Regions from separate parts of the Hahella aquimaris genome, predicted to be linked through region 1. Evidence: predicted binding sites of a transcription regulator. Region 1 holds the regulator's gene; the other holds the start of a gene.
What was found. Region 1 encodes FliA, which starts transcription of late flagellar genes. Its sites were predicted from a motif close to CTAAAGTTNNNNNNNNNNCNGCCGATA; they were not measured.

Region 1 (6,088 bases):
GCAGCGTCAATGCAACAGGCCTTGAAGGATATTCGTGAAGACCTCGGCGCGGACGCCGTCATTCTGTCCACCAGTAAGACGGGGGATGGCGTGGAGGTGATTTGCGCGCTGGATTATAACGAGGACGATCAGCGCAGCAGCATGCCTGAGCAGGAAGGCTCTCGGCCGACGCCCTCTGCGGTGGCGCGGGAAACCGCGGATCGCCATCGTCGCCTGGAGGATGAAATGTCGCGGGTGCGCGACCGCCTGGAAACGCTGAAAAGCAACGCCAGACCCAAAGCTGAGCCAGCGCCGGCTTTTGCCGCTGTGGAACCGTCGGCGACCGCGACCCGGCAAATCGGCGCCGGAGAAACCGACACTTCGCGCATGCTGGCGGAAATGCGTGAAGAGATCATGCAGCTCAAAAGCATCATGCGCCAGCCCGCCGCCGCGCGCCCGGAAGAGAATCCCGGTCATCGCGAGCTGGTCGAACGCATGCAGGAAATGGGCGTCTTCCGTGAGCTGCAAAGCGCGCTCATCGCCAAAGCGGATCCGCGCAAAGGCGCGCAGGAGCAATGGCGCAACCTGATGGCGCGTCTGGCCCATGGTTTAAAGGCGGAAAATGAAGAACTGATTCACCAGCGTGGAGTCTGTGCGTTGCTGGGACCGACCGGCTCCGGCAAAACCACCACCCTCGCCAAACTGGCGGCGCGTTTCGTGGTTCACTACGGCGCCGAAAAACTGGCGCTGATCACTACCGACCGTTTCCGGGTGGCCAGTCAGCAGCAATTGCAGTCCTTTGGGCGCTTGCTGAACGTGCCAGTGTATGTGGTGGATGAGGAGAACAGTCTGGACGATCTGCTTGACCGGCTCGCCAACAAACGCCTGGTGCTGGTGGATACTGCTGGATTGACGCCTCAGGATCCAAATTGGGAGCGTCAGCAGAAAGACTTGAAAGTGGCTCGTCACCGCATCAGAAATTATCTTGTATTGTCGGCAGTTAACCAACCGCAGGTCATGAAATCCACCTATCATTACTATAAGATGTTGGGGCTTTCCGGCTGTATCATGACCAAACTGGATGAAGCGTTCAGTCTGGGTGAAGTGTTGAGCATGGCCATCCTGAACCGGCTTCCGGTCGCCTATGTCACCGACGGACAGAAAATACCCGATGACATTCATCCGGCGAAAGCGCATGCGCTGGTGGCGCGCGCGGACGCATTGTGGCGGCGGACCCGGCGAGAGGCCGAACAAACTAATAATACCAGTCGCTTCGCTGCGGAACTGGTAGTCTAAACTATTGAGTGCGGGGCCAACGCCGCGCCGTCTAATAACAGGAGATATCTACCGGTATGAGTAAAGTACATCCGGTTCAAGTTATTGCAGTCACCGGAGGAAAGGGGGGTGTCGGCAAGAGCAATGTTTCCATAAATCTGTCCCTCGCGTTAGCGGATTTGGGACGTCGCGTGGTGCTGCTGGATGCGGACCTCGGACTGGCGAATATTGATGTGTTGCTCGGCGTCACCGCCTCGCGCAATATCGGGGATGTGCTGGCGGGGGATTGCACCCTGCGGGAAGTCATGATCGAAGGCCCGGGCGGAATAAAGATCGTCCCGGCCTCATCCGGCACCCAGCATCTTACTCATCTGTCTCCTCTTGAACACGCGGGCTTGATTAACGCCTTTAGCGACATCAGCGACGATCTGGACGTACTGGTCATCGACACGGCGGCGGGGATCTCCGAACAAGTGCTCTCCTTCGTGCGCGCGGCGCAGGAAGCCCTGGTGGTGGTGTGCGACGAGCCTACCTCCATTACCGACGCCTATGCCGTCATCAAGCTGCTCAACAAGAACCACGATATGTACCGCTTCCGGGTGCTCGCCAACATGGTTCGCTCCGAGCAGGAAGGGCGGCATTTGTTCGGTAAATTATCCAAGGTCACCGAACGCTTTTTGGAAGTTGCGCTACAATATGTAGGAAGCATTCCATTTGACGAAGCCGTACGCAAAGCGGTGCAACGGCAGCGTCCTGTGTACGAAGCCTACCCGCGCGCCAAAGCGTCGCTGGCGTTCCGCCAACTGGCGCAGAAGGTGGACAACTGGCCGTTGCCGACGGCGCCGAGAGGCAATCTGGAATTCTTTGTGGAGCGTCTGGTGCACAGTTAGGCGCGCGCCGGACGGAATGCGAGGGCTCGCCCGGCGGCTATATACCGGGTGCTTGCAATGAGGCGTGACGTTTGCGCCGGACATATCCTCAAACACCCATGAGAACGTTTTTGTTGAAATCATCCGGTTTATTGCAGACCTTGCGCGCAAATTCATGTCATTGGCGAATACTTATATGATGTATAGCGAGACGCGGGCGGAGCGCGCCGACACTCTGGTCAGGCAATACGCGCCTCTGGTCAAGCGCATCGCGCATCACCTGATCGCCCGTCTGCCCGCCAGCGTGCAGGTGGAGGACTTGATTCAGGCGGGCATGATCGGATTGCTGGAAGCCGCGCAGAAATACGACGCCGGCAAGGGCGCCAAATTCGAAACCTATGCGGGCATCCGCATTCGCGGCGCTATGGTGGACGAAATTCGTAAGGGCGATTGGGTGCCGCGTTCCGTGCATCGTAACGCCCGTAATATCGCGGAAGCGATACACACTATTGAAGCCCGCACCGGTCGTGACGCGTCGGATGCGGAAGTGGCGGCAGAGCTGGGCATACCCCTGGAGCAATACCACGCCAGCCTGCGCGACGCCAGTTCGGGGAAGCTGTTCAGCCTGGAAGAGCTGGGCTTTCACGGGGAGGGCGGCTCTGACGACGAAACGTTAACCACCGACAATCCCCTCAGCGACATCGAACAAAACGCCTTTCTGGAAAAATTGAGCGCCGCGATAGACGGTTTGCCGGAACGGGAGAAGCTGGTGCTGTCTCTCTACTATGACGAAGAACTCAACCTCAAGGAAATAGGCCAGGTGCTCTCAGTCAGCGAGTCCCGGGTCAGTCAGATTCATTCCCAGGCGACCTTGCGACTGCGATCCCGTCTCTCAGACTGGAAAAACAGCTAAATCAAGCTATTGCCTGCGCAGGTTAATGTTTTTTCGAAATCAGCATCCTGCGGTCATGTTTTCTAAAACAACTTGTATCAAAAAACTGGATAGTACGGCGCGACCAGCTAGACTTACTCAGTAGAGTAATGAAATCAAAGGGTTTCCAGCGTCGCCATTGTGGAGGTTACATTGGACAAGAACATGAAAATCCTCGTTGTAGATGACTTTTCAACAATGAGGCGGATTATTAAAAACCTGCTTCGGGATTTGGGCTTCACCAATACTGATGAAGCAGATGACGGGTCCACCGCGCTGCCGATGTTAAAAACCGGGAAGTTTGATTTTCTGGTCACTGACTGGAATATGCCCGGAATGACGGGAATTGAATTACTCCAGGCTGTTCGCGCCGATGAGAGTCTGAAAAACCTGCCGGTGCTCATGGTGACGGCGGAAGCCAAACGGGACCAGATTGTCGCCGCGGCGCAGGCGGGTGTTAACGGGTATGTGGTGAAGCCGTTTACTGCGGCCGTGCTGAAGGAAAAGATAGAAAAAATCTTCGAGCGGATCGACTCATAATAAAACCGCAGGAATTACTATGACCAATGAACAGCAGCCACCATCCTCCTCCCAAGAGGACATCGAGGCGCGCTTGAGCGAGCAGGCGGCGAGCTTGATGGAGCACGTCAGCAAGGGGGACTTTGGCGAAGCGTTGCGGGTAATTTCCGACCTTAATGACACTCGGGACCGTACGCTGTACCACGAAGTGGGCAAGTTGACCCGTTCGTTGCACGAAGCCATACGCAATTTCAATATCGACATGGGCAATGTGAAGATGAATCAGCAGGAGGAAATGTCGAAGATCGCCGACGCCTCCGATCGTCTCTCCTATGTGGTCGATATGACCAACAAAGCCGCCAACAAAACCATGGATATGGTGGAAGCGAGTATGCCCGTGGCGGTGGAAATGAAGCAGGAGGCCCATGAGCTGAAGGAAGCATGGGGTCGACTGCGGCGGCGGGAAATGGATCCTTCGGAATTCCGCGAGCTGTACAAGCGTATTGATAAGTTTTTGGTGGATCTGGCCGCCAACAGCGACAAAGTGTACACCAATCTGTCGGAAATACTGTTGGCCCAGGACTTTCAGGACCTTACCGGACAGGTCATCAATAAGGTCACCGGTCTGGTCAAGGAAGTGGAAGTGAATCTGGTCAAGCTGGTCGCCATGGCTGGCAAAGTTGACCGCATAACAGGCATTCAGCATGAGGTGAAGGCCGAAGAAGAGTCTATTACAAAAGGGCACGGCCCGCAGATCCAGACCGAAGGACGCTCAGATGTCGTCGCCAGCCAGGACGACGTGGACGACCTTCTTTCCAGCCTTGGTTTCTGAGGAGCACATGAATGGGGTTTGAAGCGGACGAAGAAATCCTGCAGGACTTTCTAGTCGAAGCGGGAGAAATTCTTGAACAGCTCTCAGAGCAGTTGGTGGAACTGGAGCAGAACCCGGACGACCGCGATCTGCTGAACGCCATTTTCCGTGGGTTCCACACCGTTAAAGGCGGCGCCGGTTTCCTTCAGTTGGACGCCCTGGTGGAATGCTGCCATGTGGCGGAAAACGTCTTCGACCTGTTGCGCAACGGTCAGCTCAGTGTCGACTCTGAATTGATGGATGTCGTGCTGCAGACGCTGGACGCCGTCAACGAAATGTTTTCCCAGGTGAAAATGAGGGAAGAGTTGACCCCCGCCGCACCCGAACTCATGGCCGCCCTGGAGCGACTGGCCAGCGGCGAATCCGCCTCCGTGGCGGAAGAGGCTGACGAGCCTGCCGAAGAACCCGTTGAAGAGCACGAAGAAGAAGCCCCTGAGGAAGTCGAAGAACCCGTGGCGTCGGCGGAAGGCGATATTACCGACGACGAATTCGAGAACCTGCTCAACGCCCTGGATGATGAAGACGGCGGCGAGAAAGCGGAGGCGTCTGAGTCGAAAGACGAAGGCGATGAAATCACCGAAGACGAGTTCGAGAAGCTGCTGGATCAACTGCATGGTCCCGGCAAGTTCAGCGGCGTCAAGGAAAGCAAACCCGCCAAGACCGCCCCTGAACCCGCTCCGGTTCCGCAAGAAGAAGCCGCTGAAGCTGTGTCCGTCGGCGATAGTGATGAAATCACTGATGATGAATTTGAAGCCTTGCTGGACGAGTTGCACGGCAAAGGCAAGTTTGACGGCGCTGTATCCGACGGGGCTGAGCAGAAGAAAGCCCCTGCCGCGGAGAAGAAAGGCAAGCCTGCGGCGAAAGCCGAGCCTGAAAAGCCTGCAAAGAAAGTAGAGAAAAAAGAGGAAGCCGCCTCTGGCGACTCCGAACTGATTACCGACGACGAATTCGAAAAACTGCTGGATGAGCTACATGGCTCCGGCAAGGGACCGAGTCCTACTGCGGGCGCCAAGCCTGCCGCCGCAAAACCGGCGGAAAAGGCGGCTGCGAAAAAAGAGCCCGCCAAAAAGGAGCCAGTCAAGAAAGAGCCGCCGAAAGTCGTCAAGCCTGCGCCAGCCCGCGCGGAGCCGGACGAGGAGCGACGTCAGCCTGCGGCGAGCGCCGCTGCTGCGAAAGACGCTCAGGCCAGCATCGCCACGGAAACCACGGTGCGGGTGGACACCAAGCGTCTCGACGACATCATGAACATGGTCGGCGAACTGGTGCTGGTGCGTAACCGTCTCAAACGTTTAGGCGAAGAGTTCGCCGATGAGAACATGAGTAAAGCCGTGTCCAATCTGGACGTGGTCACCAGCGACTTGCAGTCTGCGGTCATGCAGACGCGGATGCAGCCCATCAAGAAAGTATTTGGCCGTTTCCCCCGCGTGGTGAGGGACTTGGCCCGCAATCTGCGCAAAGAAGTCAATCTGGTGTTGCGTGGGGAAGACACAGACCTAGATAAAAACCTGGTCGAAGCGCTGTCCGACCCACTGGTCCACTTGGTGCGGAACGCGGTCGACCACGGTATTGAGTCCCCTGAGGCGCGCGAGCAAAAAGGCAAGCCGCGGGTCGGGCGTGTGGTGCTGGCGGCGGAGCAGGAAGGCG
Region 2 (6,088 bases), 460 kb from region 1:
CTGATTGCCCAGAAAGCCAGGCCAAGTAATCCTCTTTTGCCCGCATTTACGCTGTGTCTCACTAGATTTCTCCGTTGCTTTTGGATTCGTCGTGGATGTCCGGTTCGCCTTCGCCCTCCGAGATGGCGGGTTCCGCTGTCTCAGAAGCCTCGTTGGCGGGAAAACCGTGGGCACGATTCTTACCTTTTCGTTTTGCCATGTAAAGCGCGCTGTCGGCCTGAGAAATCAATGTGTTGGGAGAGTCATCCTGAGAAGGGGCGAGGGCGCTGAATCCTACGCTGACGGTAAGGCGTTTCAACTCCGGCGAGCCTTCGTTCTCCATGTTGAGTTCGTAGATCTGACGCACAATCTGTTCCGCCACGCGTTGCGCCGATGTCTGGTCCGCATGAGGCAGAATAACGGCGAACTCTTCGCCGCCATAGCGGGCGACCAAGTCTGCGGCGCGACGAGACGTTTGCGTCAGGCAGTCGGCGACGTTAATAAGGCAGTCGTCGCCACGCTGATGTCCGTAGGCGTCGTTATAGGCTTTGAAAAAGTCCACATCCACCATCAATAGCGCCAGAGATTTATCGTCCCGCAGGCATCGATTCCATTCCGCCTCCAGGCTCCTGTTAAAGTGCCGGCGATTGGCGACCTGGGTCAGACTGTCCATCAATGAGAGCCGCTCCAGTTCTGCATGCGCGGCGCGCAACTCTTCCTGCTCATACAGCAGGAGCAACTGTTGCAGGAAGTTTTTGCGGGTTTCGTATTCCACCCGGTAGCACACCAATACTGAAATCAGCGTAACAAAGGTGTGTAGAAACAGCAGCTCGGTGAACTGTGAAGCATGCAGATGCATGAGAAAGTGCATCGCCAGCACCTGGGACAGCCACATTAGCAGGGCGAAGGGGAAAATGTAGTGGAACTGCAGGCGCAGCACCGTGCAGACGAATATGACGGAAATGATTGATCCGGTCTGGTAATGAAACTGATCAATGGCGGCGGCCTTCACGGCTATGGCGATCAGGCTCAGGTGAATGCATAACGCCCCCAGGCACAGGGTCATTTGATAACGATTGCGCACCCAGGCAAGTCGGCTGGCCAGCGTTACCAGGATGATGCCGAGAGCGTCCGCCGCCCTGATTTGCAGGGTTTGCTCAAATAGAGCGGGAATCACTAAATGATCGGCGAAAGTAAAGAAAACCAGCACCAGCGCCCCCAGTAGAGGGTAGACCCGGTTCAGGTGCAGATAACGGTTCAAGTGATAACGCTCAAACTCGCTTTCCAATTCGCCTTCGAATTGCAGTCCGTGCATGCCGTTGTCCAGCAGTCTGCGAACGTAGGTCGCAGTGTCTGCGGACATATCCTGGTGACTGTTCGGTAATGACAAATCCGCCCCCTGGGGTGTGGTTGCTGCAAGCGTCTCAGGTATTGAAAACCGGCTCTTCTATAAAAGTGTAACCAACCATGCTTTTACCGCCAGCGTTATAAGCGACAAATTATTAGAAATTCCTTAAAAGTTTCAGGCATCTAGGCGTCATAGCGAGAGAGGCTGCGGCGTTGGCCGCTAATACCCGGTAGTAAGTCATTAATACTTGGTTGTAGGCGATAGCAAAACCCATACAAAAATTAACCGATCTCGGGTGTACAAATTTTAAACGCCTTTCCATTATTAAAGAGCTACTACTCAATAAAAAAGGAGTTATAGTCATGGCGACTCAGCAGCAAGCTATTGAAAGATCCCGCCTAGGTCGCCTCCTGGTGAACCGGGGATACATTACCGAAGGTCAGCTTAACGAAGCATTAACGGCGCAGACGGTTAATGGTCAACGCCTTGGCGAATTGTTAGTAGATTTCGGCTGGATAACCAATAAGGAGCTACAGCGCACTCTCCGGCACCAAAGCCGGTATCGCTACGCCGCGGCGTTCGTCGCTATGGCCGTGGCTCCGTTCCAGCCCATGGTGGCGTTCGCCGCCTCCCAGACCGAAAATGAATCCTCACCAGTAGCCTCCGAAACCCTGTATCAAAATACCTCGGGGCTGCAGGCGCTGGATGACAATGCAATGAGCAATGTCGGCGCGCAAGGCTTCACTGAAGAGTTCCAGCAATTTTACAACATGGCCGCGAAGGCCCAATTGGAAGGTCAGAACTCTGCAAATCCTGATGAACTGCAAGGCCTGGACGGGGTTCAGGTGTTAGGGTCTCTCGGGAAACTATTGCTTCCTATTACTAATGTTTTGGACGCCGAAGTTGAAGTGGTCGGCGTGCAAATCGATCCCTCCCGCATCAAGCCTTTGTTTAATGAGGACGGGGGCATGAACGTGACGCTTCCGAATCATATCGAGCGGGTCAGTTTCAACAATATTCGGCCGATGGGGGTATCGGCGGATGGTCCCACCATGGGCAGTATTCATTTGGAAGGGATCGAGTTCAGCGATAACTCGTATATCGTGGTGAAACCCTACTGAGTAGACGGTTACTCCGCACGGCGGGCGAGGTAGTTAGAGCGCTCCGCCTGTTGCGGATCTTTCCCTTGGACGATGTTGTTTCAGGCCGCGTTGTTTGCGGCCTTTTTTTATGTCCGAGAATCTAAGCCTGCGCTATGGCCTGGCCTTCGCCAACGCTTTTCTCCGCGCCGTTTTTGCCATACAGCTGCATTTGCTGGGATTGGCCGCGGATGATCTGCATCATCTTGGTCGTGCGCTGTTGTGAACGGGCGATAATGCGTCCGTTGACCTCGTTCAGCTTGTGTATATTGGCGAGGCTGCTTTCGCACTGGCGGTACAGCTTCATCACGGGAGGCGCTTTTTCCTTCAGCAGGGAGAGAAAGCGGTCTATGGGCAGGCCTGTCTGGCTAACCCACTGCGTGCGAGTGCGTGCGTGGCTTTCGATTTGTTGCAAGAGGGGGAGTTTGTATTCGATGATGCGCTGCAGCGTTTCAATATCGCTTTGCTCCAGAGAGTCGCGTTCCTGCTGCAGCACATCTTCAAGTTGGGAGAGAGTTTGTAGATCCTGTTTAAGCAGATCAATAAATACTTTCAGATCGGCGGACATGATGCCCTCACAGTGTTATCAGAAGTCTTGCTCAAAATTAAGCAATTTTTCTGCCACACTGCGTGAATTGATCTGATAGGATCCGTCGGCCAGCGCTTTTTTGATCTTCTCCACCCGCTCGTTATCCACGTCGGGCAGTTTCGCCAGTTGCTGTTCGACTTTTCTGATGTTTTGAGCCTGCGAGCTGAGGACGAATTTGTCCCCGGAATCTCCGCTTTTTTCGGGAGCCGCCGCATTTTTCCCGGCGTCTACATCGACTTTCTCAGTCTTCTGCAGATTTTCCCGGGACTTGATATCGTTCACTGGCGGTGAACCGACACCCTTGATATTCATGGCCTTACTCTCTTAAAAACTTTAATTACCTAATTTATCGGCTCAATGCAGAGAAACTTTAGCGAGATTTTTAGAATTATTTTGTGAACATCGCCACTCTAATTGAAATAGTGCCGCCGGTACGTTCACAAGGGCGTTTTGACGTGGCCTGATCCTATGACTTCCGCCCGCACCATGCGGTTGCTGGAGCTGTTCTTGACCATGATCTGTTGACCGCGTCTGCCGTCCGCCATGGCGACTCCCGGCATCTTCACACTGAAATGGGAGGTGGCCGCTTCTATCACCACCATGTCGCCTTTATTAATAAGTTTAGGCGCTTCCAGCATATTTGGATAGGGCGCGGAGCCTGCTGTGACGGGACGTCGCGTGATCATGCCGACCACGTCTTCGGTATTGGTGTAGAAACCGTAGCGTAAGTCGATGATATTCAACTCTTTGGTTTCCAGGTCTTCCGGCGTCAGGGCGTAATCCCGAGGCACGGCGGACTTGATGGTCACAATTTGTCTGTAGCGCTCCATTTGTACGGGCACGTAGATTTGCCACGGACTCGGGGAGTCGCAGCTTACCTTCAGCGTCAGTCGTCCGCCGTTGGAGCTGGCTTCCTTGACGGCTGGCGTCTGTTCGCAAGGAGAGAAGTTAAGGCGGGAGTCAGGTTCGGAAACCTCGTAGACAACCCGTTCTTGAAGCTGTTCAGCCGCCGCTGCGGCGAATCGCATCATAAACTCTTCCACCGCAACGGAAGTTTGTTGCCGCCAGACCGGAATGGAATTGCATAAGGCCGGGGCTGAAAAAACGAGAATGCCGATATACATCAAGCCGGTTATGCGTATTTTCATTTTTTGTCCTATGCTTTACTTAGCTACCGGGTAGCCGCTTGCGCGTCGCCAATAAAATGACGGTGTGCGACAAGGCACGCAAAGTTTGTGCCGGGCTGGCGAGCTCATGCGGGGCGCCATCTCGTCAGCGCTCCGATCCGATAGTTCGGTAATCTACAACAAACAGCGGAGCGCCCTTTATGGCCGGGGTATTAGACAGCGTAAACCAACGTACTCAGTTAGTCGGACAGAACCGCCTGGAGTTGCTCCTGTTTCGGCTGCAGGGTGAGCAGATATACGGAATCAACGTTTTCAAGGTTAAGGAAGTTCTGCAATGCCCGAAGCTGACAATGATGCCTAAACGACATCCTGTGGTCAGGGGCGTGGCCCATATTCGCGGTGAAACTATCCCTATACTCGACATGGGAATGGCTACAGGACAGATGCCTGTTCCCGAAAAAGACGTCAATAACTGCTTTGTCATCATCACGGAATACAATCGCAAAACCCAGGGCTTTCTGGTGTCCGGGGTGGAGCGTATCGTCAATATGAATTGGGAAGATATGCATCCGCCGCCAAAAGGGGCGGGCAAAGACAATTATTTGACGGCGGTGACTCGCTTGGAAAATAAGCTGATTGAAGTCATTGATGTAGAGAAGATTCTCGCTGAGGTTTCTCCAACGCGGGATACCGTCGCGGATGAATTCATCGATAAGGAACTGGCCGCCAAAGCGATTGAACATAAAGTGCTGGTGGTGGACGACTCCACTGTGGCGCGACGCCAGATCGTGCATTGTATGGATGCGGTGGGCGTTGAGGTGGTCACAAAAAATGATGGCCGCCAGGCCTTGGATTATCTTCGCTCGCTGGTCGCCGACGGCAGCAACATCGACGACCATCTCAGCCTGATGATTTCAGATGTGGAGATGCCGGAGATGGATGGCTACACACTGACCACAAACTGTAAAAATGACCCTTCCCTGAAAAGCTTGTACATCATGTTGCACACGTCATTAAGCGGCGTATTTAACAAGGCGATGGTGGCGAAAGTCGGCGCGGATGATTTCATGGCCAAGTTCAACCCCGATGAGTTGGCGCAGAGAGTCACATCCGTGCTGAAAACGATAGAAGAAAGAAGACAATAACACCGGCTGGCGTACTTACCTTCAGCTGTCGACGCGCATAGCGCATAACTGGTCAGGGCGGGATTTTTTCTGGTTAATAACGCAGACTACGATAAGTTTCGGGATTTCCTCCAAAAAGCATGCGGCATTGTGCTTGGCGATAATAAGCAATACTTAGTGCAAAGCCGCCTGCGGCGGATCATGGCGGATGAGAAGATTGAGACCGTGGGCGAGCTGGTCGACAAAATGAGTCGATCCATGCGCTCACCCTTGCGGGAAGCGGTGGTTGACGCCATGACCACCAATGAAACTCTGTGGTTCAGGGATGTTCATCCATTCCGGATTCTGGAAGAAAAAATACTTCCAGAGCTGAGCGCCAACAAAAGCGTCACCCAGATTCGTATTTGGTCGGCGGCTTGTTCCACAGGGCAGGAGCCGTATTCCATTTCCATGGTGACGGATGAGTACCGCCGCAAAAACCTGGGCGGTATGCGCGCTTCCCTCAGCATTGTGGCGACGGACTTATCCGCCAGTGTGCTCAGCGCCGCGCGCAAGGGCGAATACGAAATGCTGGCGATTGGGCGAGGGCTCTCCAAGGAGCGTATGGCGAATTACTTCACCAAGACGCCCAACGGCTCCTGGAAAATCAAGCCTGAGATCGCTCGTTGCGTGGAGTTTCGATCGCTGAACCTGCTGGACTCCTACTCATTGCTAGGAAAATTTGACGTAGTTTTCTGTCGCAACGTGCTTATCTACTTCTCTGCGGAGCTGAAGAAGGACAT

Region 2: a site for FliA is predicted at 3,403-3,429, ahead of flgM (flagellar biosynthesis anti-sigma factor FlgM). Genes of this name have one in related genera too.

The regions. Positions count from the first base shown of each region.
Region 1 is NZ_CP132203.1:408,427-414,514, forward strand. It holds gene flhF (flagellar biosynthesis protein FlhF) at 1-1,275, shown strand, start outside; gene O5O45_RS02055 (MinD/ParA family protein) at 1,332-2,144, shown strand; gene O5O45_RS02060 (RNA polymerase sigma factor FliA) at 2,323-3,036, shown strand; gene cheY (chemotaxis response regulator CheY) at 3,220-3,594, shown strand; gene O5O45_RS02070 (protein phosphatase CheZ) at 3,614-4,405, shown strand; gene O5O45_RS02075 (chemotaxis protein CheA) at 4,417-6,088, shown strand, end outside.
Region 2 is NZ_CP132203.1:864,336-870,423, forward strand. It holds gene O5O45_RS04085 (peptidylprolyl isomerase) at 1-62, opposite strand, end outside; gene O5O45_RS04090 (GGDEF domain-containing protein) at 62-1,369, opposite strand; gene O5O45_RS04095 (type II secretion protein ATPase) at 1,690-2,448, shown strand; gene O5O45_RS04100 (flagella synthesis protein FlgN) at 2,570-3,034, opposite strand; gene flgM (flagellar biosynthesis anti-sigma factor FlgM) at 3,053-3,367, opposite strand; gene flgA (flagellar basal body P-ring formation chaperone FlgA) at 3,493-4,203, opposite strand; gene O5O45_RS04115 (chemotaxis protein CheV) at 4,383-5,327, shown strand; gene O5O45_RS04120 (CheR family methyltransferase) at 5,397-6,088, shown strand, end outside.